DNA from 2 places in the Micromonospora sp. NPDC049801 genome. Region 2 is predicted to be linked to the other one. Evidence: predicted binding sites of a transcription regulator. Region 2 holds the regulator's gene; the other holds the start of a gene.
The links. Region 2 encodes HrcA, which represses chaperone genes, less so after heat shock. Its sites were predicted from a motif close to GGTTNGCACNCTCNNNNNGAGNGTGCNAACC; they were not measured.

Region 1 (7,292 bases), on a different contig from region 2:
GTTGCCGGCCTGGCGCGACGCCGGCCCGCAGGCCCGGGTGGGCGTCTGCCTGGAGATCCTCGACCGGCTGCACAAGCACATCTTCGAGCTGGCCAACGCGGTGCAGTTCACCAGCGGGCAGGCGTTCGTGATGGCCTTCCAGGCCGGTGGCGCGCACGCGCTGGACCGGGCGCTGGAGGCGCTGGCGTACGCGTACGCCGAGATGACCCGGCACCCGGGCACGGCCGGCTGGGAGAAGGCCGCCGGCAAGGGCGACCCGCTGCGGATGATCAAGACGTTCCACGTGGTCCCGCGTGGCGTGGCGCTGGTGATCGGGTGCAACACCTTCCCGACCTGGAACTCGTACCCCGGGCTGTTCGCGTCGCTGGTCACCGGTAACCCGGTGATCGTGAAGCCGCACCCGCGCGCGGTGCTGCCGCTGGCGATCACCGTGAAGTACGCCCGGGAGGTGCTGGCCGAGGCCGGCTTCGACCCGAACCTGGTCCTGCTGGCGGCCGAGGCCCCCGGTGAGAAGCTCGCCAGCGACCTGGCCCTGCACCAGGCCGTCAAGATCGTCGACTTCACCGGTTCCACCGAGTACGGCGACTGGCTGGAGACGCACGCCCGGCAGGCGTCGGTCTACACCGAGAAGGCCGGCCTGAACACGGTCGTCATCGACTCCACCGACGACTTCGCCGGCATGTGCCGCAACCTCGGTTTCACGCTGACCCTCTACAGCGGGCAGATGTGCACCACGTCGCAGAACATCCTCATCCCGGCCGGCGGCATCGAGACCGACCAGGGGCACAAGAGCTTCGACGAGGTGGCCGGCGGGATCGCGGCGGCGATCGGCAAGCTGACCGCCGACCCGGCCCGGGGGGTCGAGCTGACCGGCGCCATCGTCAACGACGGGGTGCTGGAGCGGCTGGCCGAGGTCACCAAGGTTGGCGAGCCGGTGCTGGAGTCGCGGACGGTGGCGCACCCGTCGTACGCCGACGCGGTGGTGCGTACCCCGACGGTCGTGAAGCTGACCGCGGACGACGCCCAGACGTACGGCCGGGAGTGGTTCGGGCCGATCTCGTTCGCCATCGCGACCGACTCCACCGCGCACAGTCTGGAGCTGATGCGCCGGACCATCGGCGAGAAGGGCGCGCTGACCGCCGGGGTCTACTCGACCGACGAGGCGGTGCTGGACGCCGCCGAGGCGGTCGCGGTCGAGGTCGGTGTGCACCTGTCCGCCAACCTCACCGGCGGTGTCTTCGTGAACCAGTCGGCGGCCTTCTCCGACTTCCACGGCAGCGGCGCCAACGCGGCGGCCAACTCCGCCCTGACCGACGGCGCCTACGTGGCCAACCGGTTCCGGATCGTGCAGTCCCGCCGCCACGCCTGACCTCTCGTGGTGATCAAGAGGTTCGCGTCAGAAATCACGCTGTTCTTGACGCGAACCTCTTGATCACCGGGGTCGGTGGGGGGAGGGGGGGTTAGGCTGTTCGGCGCATTTGTAGTTCGGTTAGGGCGGGGATGGTGGGGTGGGGGACCCGTACGCCGGTGTCCTTGAAGCCGAGCCGCTGGTAGGCCCGGTAGGCGCGGTCGTTGCCGACCACCACCTCCAACAGCAGCTCCGGCCGGCCGCAGTCCCGCGACCAGGCGGCCACCCCGTCGATCAGCTCGCCGAGCAGCCCGCTGCCCCGCCAGGCCGGCGTGACGTACACGGCGTAGATCACGGTGAGGCCCGGCTCGTTCGGGGCGACCGTTCCACCGGCGTGCCCGACGAGCCGGCCGCCCGGATCCGCGACGAACTGCGCGGTGTGCGGACCGGTCGACGTGAACGCCACCCGGGCGGCGAACTCGTTGTGCGGTCGGGCCGCGGCATCCGCCAACGTCTCCAGGAAGGCCAACGGCGCGTCGGCGAGCATCTCCAGTCGCAGCGCCCGCATCCGGGCGGCGTCCTGCGGTCGTACCCGGTGGATCCGCGCCTGCCGCAGGGGCGCGGAGCCCGTGTCGGTGCTCATGACCGCATGCCTACCACAGGGGCGGACGCGCACCGGTGACCCGTGCCGCCAGACCCCCTCCATCCGGTCCAAACGCAACCATCGTCATGAATCCGACGGAGCCTCGGATCGCTACGAACTATGCCCGATTTGTGGTCGTGCGCTCCCGTCACTCCTCGTGTAGCGTGCGATTTCGATCACCTCCTTCAACGGTCGCCGTCGATCGCTGAGGTGGTGGTTCGTGGGTGTCCGGCGGTGCCGGACGGCCGGGCAGGCAACGCCGCGCAGAGTGAGGGAAGTGCACCGTGGCACAGGGTTCTGTGAAGTGGTTCAACGCCGAGAAGGGTTACGGCTTCATCGCCGTCGACGGCGGTCAGGACGTGTTCGTCCACTTCTCCGCGATCGAGATGGACGGCTACAAGGCGCTCGACGACGGTCAGCGGGTCGAGTTCGAGATCGCCCAGGGTCAGAAGGGCCCGCAGGCGGAGCACGTCCGCGTCATCGGCTGACCGATCCCGATCTGCTCGCCGGCTGTTGCGCGACCGGCTGGCGAGTCGGGGCTGCGGCGCGGACGCCGGCCCGGGAAGATCGTGAACCGTTCCAGCCGATGCTGAGGAGGGTTCATGACCGACCAGCCGCCGCCACCCGCCACGCCCTCCGGGCCGGGTGAGCCGAGCCGGCCCGACCCGACGTCACCCGGCGACGGCTCCGGCGCGTCACCAGTTCCGGGCACCCCGCCCGTCCCGGACGCTGGCCTGCCGCACGCGGGCCCGCCGCCGCAGAGCGGGGACCCGGCGCAGGCGTGGGGTCAGCCCGCCGGTCCGCCGCCGGGCTGGGGTCCCGCCCAGGGAGCATGGGGTCAGCCCGGTGGTCCGCCGCCGCAGGGCTGGGCCTTTCCGCCCACCGGCGGCTACCCGCCGGGGGCCGGTCCCTACGGCGGTCAGCCGTGGTATCCGGGGGCACCGGTCGGCTGGTACCCGCCGGGTTACGGCCTCGACCCGAACGACGCCCTGGTCACTCCGCCCGGCGCCGGTATCGGGGGCTGGTTCGACCGGTTCTGGGGCGCGCTGCGTCGGGGCTGGCGGCAGTTGGTGCCGATCATGCTGCTCACCCAGGTCCTGCCGGCGGCGGTGCTGTCGGTCATCTCGTTCGGTCTGGACCCGTCGCCCACCTGGGCGGCGCAGGCCGAGACGGACCCGTCGGCCGGGCTGCCGGACAACTTCGCCACCAGCCTGTTGACCCTCGTCGTCGTGCTGGTCGGCGGCAGCCTGCTGATCGGCCTGGTGCAGGCGCTGGGCTGGGCCGCGGGCAGTTGGGTGATCACCCAGCAGGCGGCCGGCCGGCCCGCCCGGCTCGACGCGGCGCTGCGGTACGGGCTGCGCCGGGCCGTCGGCCTGTGGGGTTGGACGCTGCTGGTCAGCCTGCTCATCGGCATCGGAGTCTGCTTCTGCGTGCTGCCGGGGATCTACCTGGCGTTCGCGTTGAGCATGGCCGGCCCGGTCTACCTGTTCGAGCGGGACAACCCGATCGGCCGGTCGTTCCGGATGTTCCACGACCGGCTCGGAATGCTGCTCGGCCGGGTGGCCCTGGTGGGCGCGGCGGTGATCATCGGAACCGTGGTGCCCGGCATCCTGGAGTCCGCCGGCACCGGCGCGTTCGGCGAGGATCCGTTCGCGTCCCCGGGCCCTGCGGTCGGGGTGGTGGTGGTCATCGCCGTCACGGCGGTGCTGGCCCTGCCGGCCCACCTCGCCCAGTTGGTCGGTCTGCTGATCACGTACGCCGAGCAACGGGCTCATGAGGGGCCCGTGAACGGGGCCACACTGGCCGCGGAACTCGACTGACCGGGCTCATCGTGCTTGCACTCGGCAGGTGAGAGTGCTAAACAAGTCATTGGCACTCGCATACCGTGAGTGCCAATGGTCGGGACGGTGGGGCCTGGTTGCGCCGGTGTGGAGACACCGGGGCAGCACATGGCCGGTCGTCGCGGGCTATCCGGCCCGGCCGAAGGACGTCGTCGTCGCCAGGTGGCGACGTCCCAAGGTGCGTACACCAGGCGGCCCATCCGGGGCACACATCTCGGGTGGCCCGTGAGTGTCCAGGAGGACAACGCCGTATGGCCAAGATGATCGCGTTCGACGAAGAGGCGCGCCGCGGCCTCGAGCGGGGCATGAACCAGCTCGCCGACGCCGTAAAGGTGACCCTCGGCCCCAAGGGCCGCAACGTCGTGCTCGAGAAGAAGTGGGGTGCCCCCACCATCACCAACGATGGTGTGAGCATCGCCAAGGAGATCGAGCTCGAGGACCCGTACGAGAAGATCGGCGCTGAGCTGGTCAAGGAGGTCGCCAAGAAGACCGACGACGTTGCCGGTGACGGCACGACGACGGCGACCGTCCTGGCCCAGGCCCTGGTTCGCGAGGGCCTGCGCAACGTGGCCGCCGGCGCCAACCCGATGGCCCTGAAGCGGGGCATCGAGGCCGCGGTCGCGAGCGTCTCGGAGGAGCTGTCCAAGCTCGCCAAGGACGTCGAGACCAAGGAGCAGATCGCCTCCACCGCCTCCATCTCCGCTGGCGACAGCACTGTCGGCGAGATCATCGCCGAGGCGATGGACAAGGTCGGCAAGGAAGGCGTCATCACCGTCGAGGAGAGCAACACCTTCGGGCTGGAGCTGGAGCTCACCGAGGGTATGCGCTTCGACAAGGGCTACATCTCGGCCTACTTCATGACCGACCCGGAGCGTATGGAGGCCGTCTTCGACGACCCGTACATCCTGATCGTCAACAGCAAGATCTCGTCGGTGAAGGACCTGCTCCCGATCCTGGAGAAGGTCATGCAGGGCGGCAAGCCGCTGCTGATCATCGCCGAGGACATCGAGGGCGAGGCCCTGGCCACCCTGGTCGTCAACAAGGTCCGGGGCACCTTCAAGTCGGTCGCCGTCAAGGCGCCGGGCTTCGGTGACCGCCGCAAGGCCATGCTGGGCGACATCGCCATCCTCACCGGCGGCCAGGTCATCAGCGAGGAGGTCGGTCTCAAGCTCGACGCCGTCAGCGTCGACATGCTGGGCCACGCCCGCAAGGTCGTCGTCACCAAGGACGAGACCACCATCGTCGACGGTGCCGGTGACGCCGAGCAGATCCAGGGCCGGGTCAACCAGATCCGGGCCGAGATCGACAAGAGCGACTCCGACTACGACCGCGAGAAGCTGCAGGAGCGGCTGGCCAAGCTGGCCGGTGGCGTTGCGGTCATCAAGGTCGGCGCGGCCACCGAGGTCGAGCTGAAGGAGCGCAAGCACCGCATCGAGGACGCCGTTCGCAACGCGAAGGCGGCCGTCGAGGAGGGCATCGTCCCCGGTGGTGGCGTCGCGCTGGTGCAGGCCGGCAAGACCGCCTTCGACAAGCTGGACCTGGTCGGCGACGAGGCGACCGGTGCCAACATCGTCAAGGTCGCGCTGGACGCCCCGCTGCGGCAGATCGCCGTTAACGCCGGCCTCGAGGGCGGCGTCGTGGTGGAGAAGGTCCGTAACCTCGAAGCGGGTCACGGCCTCAACGCCGCCAACGGCGAGTACGTCGACCTGCTGGCCGCGGGCATCATCGACCCGGCCAAGGTGACGCGCTCGGCGCTGCAGAACGCGTCGTCGATCGCCGCGCTGTTCCTCACCACCGAGGCCGTCGTCGCGGACAAGCCGGAGAAGACCCCGGCTGCCCCGGCTGGCCCGGGTGGCGGGGACATGGACTTCTGAGTCCAGTTCCGACACACCGAACGGGGCGGGCCGCTGACGTGGTCCGCCCCGTTCGTCGTCAGGTGGGCAGTGGACGCTGGTTGCGGCGCTTCTGCGCCCGGTCGTACGGCGGCAGCGACCGGATCGGCGCGTCCACCATCTCCTGCGGTTCCTCGGTCGCCGGTCGGCCGTCGGTGCTCATCTCGGCCAGTTGTTCGGCGTCGCCGTAGTCCAACCGGTCGAACGGCAGTTGGCCGGGCAGTTCGTCGGCCGGTTTCCAGGTGATCGGCGGGCCGTCCTCGGTCTGGTCGTCATCCGTGGTCATGGCTGCCTCCTCTACCGAAACGGTAGGGGGCGTCGATGCCCGACGCGGACGAATGGGTCAATGTCCCATTTGACCGCTATTCGGCCCCAAGCCGTCGCCGGTACAGGAAGAAGACCCGCTCGATCCGCGCACCCGCGCTGCCCGAGTAGAACGGCACCGGCCCCACCCAGCCGATCTCCGCCCGGTCCAGTCCCGCCGCACGCTGATCCCGCAGGCAGCGTCGCAGCAGCACTCCGCCGATGCCCGAGCCCTCGGCGGCCGGGGCGGTGCCCATCGGCCCGAACCAGCTCGGCCGGGACGATCCGTAGGCGGCGAAGCCCAGCACCTCGCCGGCCCGCTCCGCCAGGTGGCAGCCGGCCCCCTCGCGGCCCACCGATCCGGCCAGCTCACCGTCCCAGGCGCCGCCGAAGGTGGACCGGGCGAACGCGGTCAGCGCCGGCAGGTCAGCGGGCTCGGCCCGCCGTACCGTGATGCCCTGCCCGGCCAGCCGCCGCTCGGCGGCCTCCGTCGACCGCAGCGCCGGGGACTCGTCGTACGACAGGTCCGCCGTCATGTTCCAGGCGGTCCGGTCCTGCTGGTAGCCGAGCGCGAGGGCCGCGCACACCGCCGGCGTGTACCGCACGTCGATGCCCGGCCAGGCGTAGTACGGCGGGTTTCCGGCCAGCAGCACCTCGGTCACGCCGTGCTCGGCGAGCGCCCGCTCGGCCCGGGCGACCAGGCTGCGGCCCACGCCCCGGCGACGCTGCCCCGGCAGTACGGCGACCAGGTCCACGTGCCCGATGCCCGGCTCCGTCGGCGACACCGAGCAGAGCAGCACCCCGACCAGGTCGCCGGCCCGGTACGCCCCCAGCCCGATCACCGTCCGGTCGACGGCGGCCCGCGGCCAGAGGACGTCCACGACGGCGTCCGCCTCGGCGGCGTCCTCGGGCAGGTCGAGGGCCTGCGCGCAGAGCCGCGCCACGGCGGGCGCGAGATCGAGGGCCAGCTCGGTGACGGTGATCTCGGCGTCCATGGGTGCCGACCCTAGATCACCCGCCGCCTCCCGCCCTGCTCACCCCCGGGCGGCGCGGACGGCGGCGTACGCGTCGACCTGCCCGGCGCCGGTGACGTTCGCCGGGGTGCCGCAGGCGTCACTCGGATTGCGTGAGCGGTACGTCGGCTCGGCCGGCGTGGCGGTGTCCCGCAGGATCTGCCGGGTCCGGGTCAGATCGCCGATCAGCGCCGGGTTCGCCGACCACATGAGCGCGACCACTCCCGCCACCTGCGGGGTCGCCATCGACGT
Region 2 (7,292 bases):
GCGGTCAGTGTCGCTGATCGGTTCGTAGCCGGTCCGGTCGCCGTAATCGAACACCGCGTCGTACCCCTCCCCATGAGGTGAAACCATTTCTGGCACAGGCCGCCGATCGTAACGCGAGTGCCGGGGCGGTGGGAGGGCGAGCGGCGACGGTACGGCCCGGGGTCGGACCGCGTGCAGCGGGACCGGTGCGGCGAGTCACATTTACGTGATCATCGGGTGATTCTGCGGCTGTTTGTCCGATTGTGCGGTCACTGCCGGTTAAGAGATCCGGGCTCGGTCAGCCCTCGGCGAAGACCTCGGCCACCACCTGGCCGGCGGGGCCCTGTTCGCCGGTCACCTGGCCCCAGGTGCCGTTGCGGGCGGTCCACTCCAGGTCGCCGAAACGGACCCGCTTCACCCCGTGGTCCTGGGCGTGCGAGACCAGCCAGTGCGCGTACCGCCAGCCGTCGCGCTGGCCCTGCGCGGTCACCGCCAGCCCTGTCTGGCTGGCCTTTTCGGCGCTCGACACACCCCAGTCCAGCGCCAGGTTGCGGGTCAGCTGCGCGGCCGCCGCCGCGCCGTGCATCACCGGGGTACGCCCCACCGTGCAGGCCACCGCCTCGGTCGCGTCGCCGAGCAGGGCCTTGGTGAGCACCTCGGAATCGTCGGCCCACTTCTGGTACGCCTCGGGGAACGCCGAGCGCTGCACCCGCTGGGCGGCATCGGTGACCCGCATCTTCTCCCAGCCGCGCACCTTCTTGAGCGCCTTGTAGAACCTGTTCGCCGCGTACCGGGGGTCACGGATCTGCTCCGGCGTGCCCCACCCCTTGCTCGGGCGCTGCTGGAACAGCCCGAGCGAGTCGCGGTCACCGTGGTCGAGGTTGCGCAGCCCCGACTCCTGGTACGCGGTGGCCAGCGCGACCACCACGGCGCGCTCGGGCATGCCGCGCTGGACGCCGATCGCCGCGATGGTGGCCGCGTTCGCCATCTGCTCCACGTCCAGGACCACCCTGCCGTCGGCCTGGACCGTGCAGGTGCGTCCCGCCAGTGGCAGCCGCAGTTCGTCCCCAACCCGCTTCAGGACGAGCCAGATCGCGATCACGGCGACGAGGATGAGCACCACTCCGCCCGCCACGGCAGCCCGAGTTCGCACCCACACCTCCTGATCGACAGTTCGACAAGCGTACGTCCCCGCCGGCGTCATCCGGGCCGTTCGACCGGTTCGGGCTTCGCTCAGCCGTCGCGCGCCGATCGGGACGTTCCCCCTGGCGCGCGGAACTCACCTGCGGAGGGAGATCGTGTCTGCCGCGTCACCCGTCGTCAACAGCCGGAAGAGAATGCCTGGCCAGGACCTTTCCCGGTTGACACGTCAATCGGACGTGCCAGCGCCGAGGAGGAATTCGATGGGAACGCTGGACGGCAAGGTGGTACTCGTGACCGGCACGGGCGGTGGTCTGGGGCGCGTCGCGGCGCTGACCTTCGCCCGCGAGGGCGCGAAGGTCGTCGGGGCCGACATCCAGGTGGACGGCAACAACGAGACGGTCGACCTCGTCCGGGCCGCCGGTGGGGAGATGACGAGCGTCGCGCCCGTCGACCTGACCGACCCGGAACAGGTCCGTCAGCTCGTCGAGGACGCCGTGGCCGCGTACGGGGGGCTCGACGTCGTCTACAACAACGCGGCCGCGCTGCGCTTCGGCCCCCTGCCGGACTTCTCGGTCGACGACTGGCGGTACACGATCGCCGGTGAACTCGACATTCCGTACCTGGTGTCGAAGTTCGCCTGGCCGTACCTCGTCCGGCGCGGTGGCGGCGTCATCATCAACGCGGCCTCGATGGCCGGGATGATCGCAGGTCACGTCCCGCCGATGGTCGGCCACACGGCGGCGAACGCCGGCATCATCGGCATGACCCGCCAGCTCGCGCTCGAAGGGGCGCCGCACGGCATCCGGGCGGTGGCGGTCAGCCCCGGACCCATCCTCACCCCGGCCAGTGAACGCGACCTGGGGGACGACCAGGAGGCCCGGGACGCGATCACGGCGAAGACGCTGCTCAAGCGCTTCGCCCGCCCCGAGGAGGTCGCCGAGCTGGTGGTCTTCCTCGCCTCGGACCGGGCGTCGTACATCACCGGCGCCAACTACGCGGTCGACGGTGGCGCGACGGCGTGGTGACCCTTCGGGGCGCCGCCGCAGCCGGCCGACGTCCGCGGTCCTACCCGGCCTGGTCACCGCGTTCGGCGTCCAGAGCGGCCACCCATCGCGGCGACCTCTTCTCCCGGAACGCCGTGACCCCCTCGCGGCCCTCGTCGGAGAGGAAGTAGCCGGTCGAGAGCGCGGCGAGACGGGCCAGGTCACCGCGCAGCTCGGCGGTGCCCGGCCGGCGCAGCAGATCCTTCGCGCCGGCCAGCGCGCCGGGCGCGCCGCGGACCAGGGAGTCGCAGTAGCCCCGCACCACGTCGTCCAGCTCCTGGGCCGGCACCGAGGCCGTCACCAGGCCGACCTCGACGGCACGCCGCCCGTCGAAGGTGTTCCCGGTCAGGTACAGCTCGGCGGCGGCGCGCGGGTGCAGCCGGGGCAGCACGGTCGCCGAGATCACCGCCGGGATCACCCCGATGCGGACCTCGGTGAACGCGAACGTCGCCTCGTCGGCGCAGACCGCGAGATCGGCGGCGGCGATGAGGCCGAGTCCGCCGGCCCGCGCGGGCCCGGCGACCCGGGCCAGGATCGGCTTCGGGCACTCCCAGAGCGCCGCCAGCACGTCGCCCAGCATGCCGGCGGGCACGGTTCCGCTGGCGTACGCCGCGGCGGTCTCCTTCAGGTCCGCGCCGGAGCAGAAGACCGGCCCGGTGTGGTCGAGCACGATCACCCGGACTGCGTCGTCGGCCACCGCGTCCGTCAGCCCCGCCAGCAACTGGGTCATCAGGGCGGTGGAGAGCGCGTTGCGGTTGTGCGGGCTGTCCAGGGTGAGGGTGGTCACCCCACGGGCCGTGGCGACCCGCACGAGCACGTCGGGAGAGGTCATGCCGGGCACACTAGTGGCCATGCCCGGCGTCCTTCCAGATGGTGAGACCGTCCCCGGCGACGGATCGTTGCCCGCCACCGCCACCACGGCGGTCGGCGCGCGCGGCTTCGGCGTGTACGTCCACGTCCCGTTCTGCGCCAGTCGCTGCGGCTACTGCGACTTCAACACGTACACGGCCGCCGAGCTGGGTGGGGGCGCGAGCCGCGAGGCGTACGCCGACACCGTGCTGGCCGAGCTGGCGCTCGCCGCCCGGGTGCTCGGCGACAACCCGCCACCCCGCGTCGACACCGTCTTCGTCGGTGGCGGCACGCCCACCCTGCTCCCCGCCGACGACCTGGCCCGCATCCTCGAGGGCATCGACCGCACCTGGGGGCTCGCCGCCGACGCCGAGGTGACCACCGAGGCGAATCCGGAGTCGGTCACACCGGAGTCGCTGAAGCTGCTGCGCACGGCCGGCTACACCCGGATCTCGCTGGGCATGCAGTCCGCGTCGCCCGGTGTGCTGGCGATCCTGGACCGTAAACACAGCGCCGGCCGGGCCACCGCCGCCGCCCGCGAGGCGCGCGAGGCCGGGTTCGACCACGTCAACCTGGACCTGATCTACGGCACGCCGGGGGAACGGGCCGAGGACTTCGCCGGCACGCTGGAGCAGGTCGTCGACGCCGGGGTCGACCACGTCAGCGCGTACGCCCTCATCGTGGAGGACGGCACCCGGCTCGCCGCGCGGATGAAGCGCGGCGAGGTGCCGTACCCCAGTGACGACGTGGCGGCGGACCGCTACCTGGCCGCGGAGGCCGCCCTCGACGCGGCCGGCCTCTCCTGGTACGAGGTGTCCAACTGGGCGCGCGCCGACGAGGCCCGGTGCCGGCACAACCTGCTCTACTGGACCGGCGCCGACTGGTGGGGCCTGGGCCCGGGCGCGCACAGCCACGTCGGCGGGGTGCGCTGGTGGAACGTGAAGCACCCCACCACGTACGCCCAGCGGCTGGCGGCCGGCGCGTCACCCGGCCTGGCCCGCGAGGTGCTGACCACGGACGAGGCGCACATGGAGGACGTGATGCTCCGGCTGCGGCTCGCCAGCGGACTGCCGCTGGGGGTGCTCGACGACGCCGGCCGGGCCGGTGCCGCGCGGGCCCTCGCCGACGGTCTGCTGGACGCCGAGAGGTACGCCGCCGGACGGGCGGTCCTCACCCTGCGCGGCCGGCTGCTCGCCGACGCGGTCGTGCGGGACCTGCTGCCCTGAGCCGGACGCCCGCCCGGCCGGCGGCGGTGTGCCGGACCGGCCGGGGGAGCGGCCGGCCCGGATCACTTGATGAGGTTGGCGGAGAGCGGGTAGCGGTAGAGCTGCCCCTCGTTGGCCTTGATGCCGGCGAGGATGCCGCACACGGCTCCGAGCACGACGGCCGCCACGACGCCGATGAAGCCGATGAAGATGCAGGACAGCACCCAGCCGACCAGGCCGACGATCGACCAGACGAGCTGGAAGTTGAGCGCCGACACGGCGTGCGCCCGGACGGTCGGGGACTGGCTGCCCCGGGCCAGCAACGCCACCAGCGGGGCGATCCAGCCGAGCACGCCCGCGCTGATGATCATCCCGGCCGCGCCGCCGAAGTGGGCGACGAGCGCCCAGGTCTTGTCCTCGTTGTTGGCGTAACCGCCGCCGGGGCCGCCGTACGCGCCGCCGGTCGGATACCCGCCAGTCGTGCCACCCGGCGGGGGGTAACCCCCTGGTGGGGGGTAGCCGCCCGGCGGAGGGTAGCCGCCCGACGGCGGTTGGTCACCGGTGGGCGGCGGATAGCCACCGGCTGGGGGATAGCCGCCCGGGCCGGGCGCCCCGGACAGTGGTGCGGTGGGCGGCTCGGCCGACGAGGACGAGCCGGGGAGATTCGGCTCCGGCGGGTAGTTGCCGGGGTCTCCCGCGCCGGGAGGGCGAGGTGGTTCAGTCATGGTTGTCACGGTAGGTGCCGTGAGCAACGCCGCACCAGAGCGACATCGCCCTGTCGTCCGGGCCGATCGGCCCGCGGGATGTCACGGGCCGTCGTTGATCATCGCGTCGGCGGGCACGCCGACGTAGACTGGCACTCGTTACAGTCGAGTGCCAGGACGGTCCGTCGGCCCGGGTGGGCCGGCGGCCGACGTGCGACAGGAGGTGCGGAGGATGGGTCTGGACGACCGGAAGCTCGCCGTGCTCCGCGCCATCGTCGAGGACTACGTCTCGACCCAGGAGCCGGTCGGCAGCAAGGCGCTGGTCGAGCGGCACCAGCTCGGGGTCTCCCCGGCGACGGTCCGCAACGACATGGCCGTGCTGGAGGAGGAGGGCTACATCCGGCAGCCGCACACCAGCGCCGGCCGGGTGCCCACCGACCGTGGCTACCGGCTCTTCGTCGACCGGCTGTCCCGGGTCAAGCCGCTCAGTCCGGCCGAACGCCGGGCCATCGAGCGCTTCCTCGTCGGGGCCGTCGACCTCGACGACGTGGTCCACCGCACCGTACGGCTGCTCGCCCAGTTGACCCGGCAGGTGGCCGTGGTGCAGTACCCGAGCCTCGCCCGCTCCTCGGTCCGCCACCTGGAGCTGGTGCCGATCTCCACCACCCGGCTGATGCTCGTGATGATCGCGGACACCGGCCGGGTGGAGCAGCGGCTGGTGGAGCTGCCCGGACCGGTGCCCGCCGATGACGTCACCGACCTGCGTCGCCTGGTCAACGAGAAACTCGCCGGTGAGCGCATGTCGGACACCCCACCGCTGGTGCAGGCGCTGGTGGAAGAGGCGCCGGTGCAGCTGCGCCCGGCCATGACCACGCTCTCCACCGTCCTGCTGGAGACGCTCGTCGAGCGGCACGAGGAACGCATCGCCCTGGCCGGCACCGCCAACCTGACCCGGGGTGGTCTGCTCGACTTCCAGGGTTCGCTGCGGCCCATCCTGGAGGCGTTGGAGGAGGAGGTCGTGCTCCTCAAGCTCATCGGCGAGACCGAGCCCAGCACGACCCGGGTGCTGATCGGCGACGAGAACGAGTTCGACAACCTGCGTGCCGCCTCGGTGGTCAGCACCGGGTACGGCCCGGGGGCCACCATCGTGGGCGGCCTGGGAGTGCTGGGGCCGACCCGGATGGACTACCCCGGCAATATCGCCATGGTGCGCGCCGTGGCACGCTACGTGGGCGAGCTGCTGGCCCAGAACTGACCAGTCAGGGCCGACGGCCGGCTGCGGCCGCCGGTCGGCGCAACGCGAGACGAACATGAGGACACGGAACGCAGTGGCCAGGGACTACTACGGCATCCTCGGTGTCAGCCGGGAAGCCTCCGATGACGAGATCAAGCGCGCCTACCGCAAGCTGGCACGCCAGTTCCACCCGGACGTCAATCCGGACCCGGAGGCCCAGGAGAAGTTCAAGGACATCAACGCCGCGTACGAGGTCCTCTCGGACGACCGGAAGCGGCAGATCGTCGACCTGGGTGGCGACCCGCTCGCCCCCGGCGGCGGGGGCGCGGGCGGCCCGGGTGGTCCGGGGGGAGCCGGCCCGTTCGTCGGTTTCCAGGACATCATGGACGCGTTCTTCGGTGGCGCCGCGGGCGGCGCCGGCCGCGGGCCGCGTCCACGGACCCGTCCGGGCGCGGACGCGATCCTGCGCCTCGAACTGGACCTGCACGAGACGGCGTTCGGCGTGGAGGCCCCGATCACCGTGGACACCGCCGTGCTCTGCACCACCTGCTCGGGCGCCGGCACCGCGGCCGGTACCCACCTGGCCACCTGCGAGGCGTGCGCCGGCCGGGGCGAGGTGCAGTCCGTGCAGCGCACCTTCCTCGGCCAGGTGGTCTCGGCCCGGCCGTGCACCGTCTGCCAGGGCTACGGCACCACCATCCCGCACCCCTGCCCGACCTGCGCCGGCGACGGCCGGGTACGCACCCGCCGATCGCTCACCGTCAAGATCCCGGCCGGCGTCGAGGACGGCATGCGGATCCGGCTGGCCCAGCAGGGTGAGGTGGGCCCGGGCGGTGGCACCGCCGGCGACCTCTACGTGGAGATCCACGAGCGTCCGCACGACGTCTACTCCCGCAAGGGTGACGACCTGCACTGCCGCGTCACCGTGCCGATGACCGCCGCCGCGCTGGGCACCCGGCTCACCATCAAGACGCTGGACAGCGAGGAGACCGTCGACGTCAAGGCCGGCACCCAGCCGGCCAGCACGCTGCGACTGCGCGCCCGGGGCGTACCGCACCTGCGCGGCACCGGCCGGGGCGACCTCTACGTGCACCTGGACGTCCGGACGCCCACCAAGCTCGACCCCGACCAGGAG

Region 1: a site for HrcA is predicted at 3,859-3,889, ahead of groL (chaperonin GroEL). Genes of this name have one in related genera too.

What each region holds. Positions count from the first base shown of each region.
Region 1 is NZ_JBFAMS010000011.1:116,584-123,875, forward strand. Features, by position in the region: gene paaN (phenylacetic acid degradation protein PaaN) at 1-1,369, shown strand, start outside; gene AB0I89_RS20560 (GNAT family N-acetyltransferase) at 1,461-1,991, opposite strand; gene AB0I89_RS20565 (cold-shock protein) at 2,276-2,479, shown strand; gene AB0I89_RS20570 (hypothetical protein) at 2,594-3,811, shown strand; gene groL (chaperonin GroEL) at 4,084-5,706, shown strand; gene AB0I89_RS20580 (hypothetical protein) at 5,765-6,010, opposite strand; gene AB0I89_RS20585 (GNAT family N-acetyltransferase) at 6,087-7,022, opposite strand; gene AB0I89_RS20590 (S8 family serine peptidase) at 7,062-7,292, opposite strand, start outside.
Region 2 is NZ_JBFAMS010000020.1:10,908-18,199, forward strand. Features, by position in the region: gene AB0I89_RS28910 (phytanoyl-CoA dioxygenase family protein) at 1-54, opposite strand, end outside; gene AB0I89_RS28915 (hypothetical protein) at 278-1,138, opposite strand; gene AB0I89_RS28920 (SDR family NAD(P)-dependent oxidoreductase) at 1,383-2,147, shown strand; gene AB0I89_RS28925 (enoyl-CoA hydratase-related protein) at 2,188-2,997, opposite strand; gene hemW (radical SAM family heme chaperone HemW) at 3,017-4,240, shown strand; gene AB0I89_RS28935 (DUF4870 domain-containing protein) at 4,303-4,944, opposite strand; gene hrcA (heat-inducible transcriptional repressor HrcA) at 5,156-6,178, shown strand; gene dnaJ (molecular chaperone DnaJ) at 6,252-7,292, shown strand, end outside.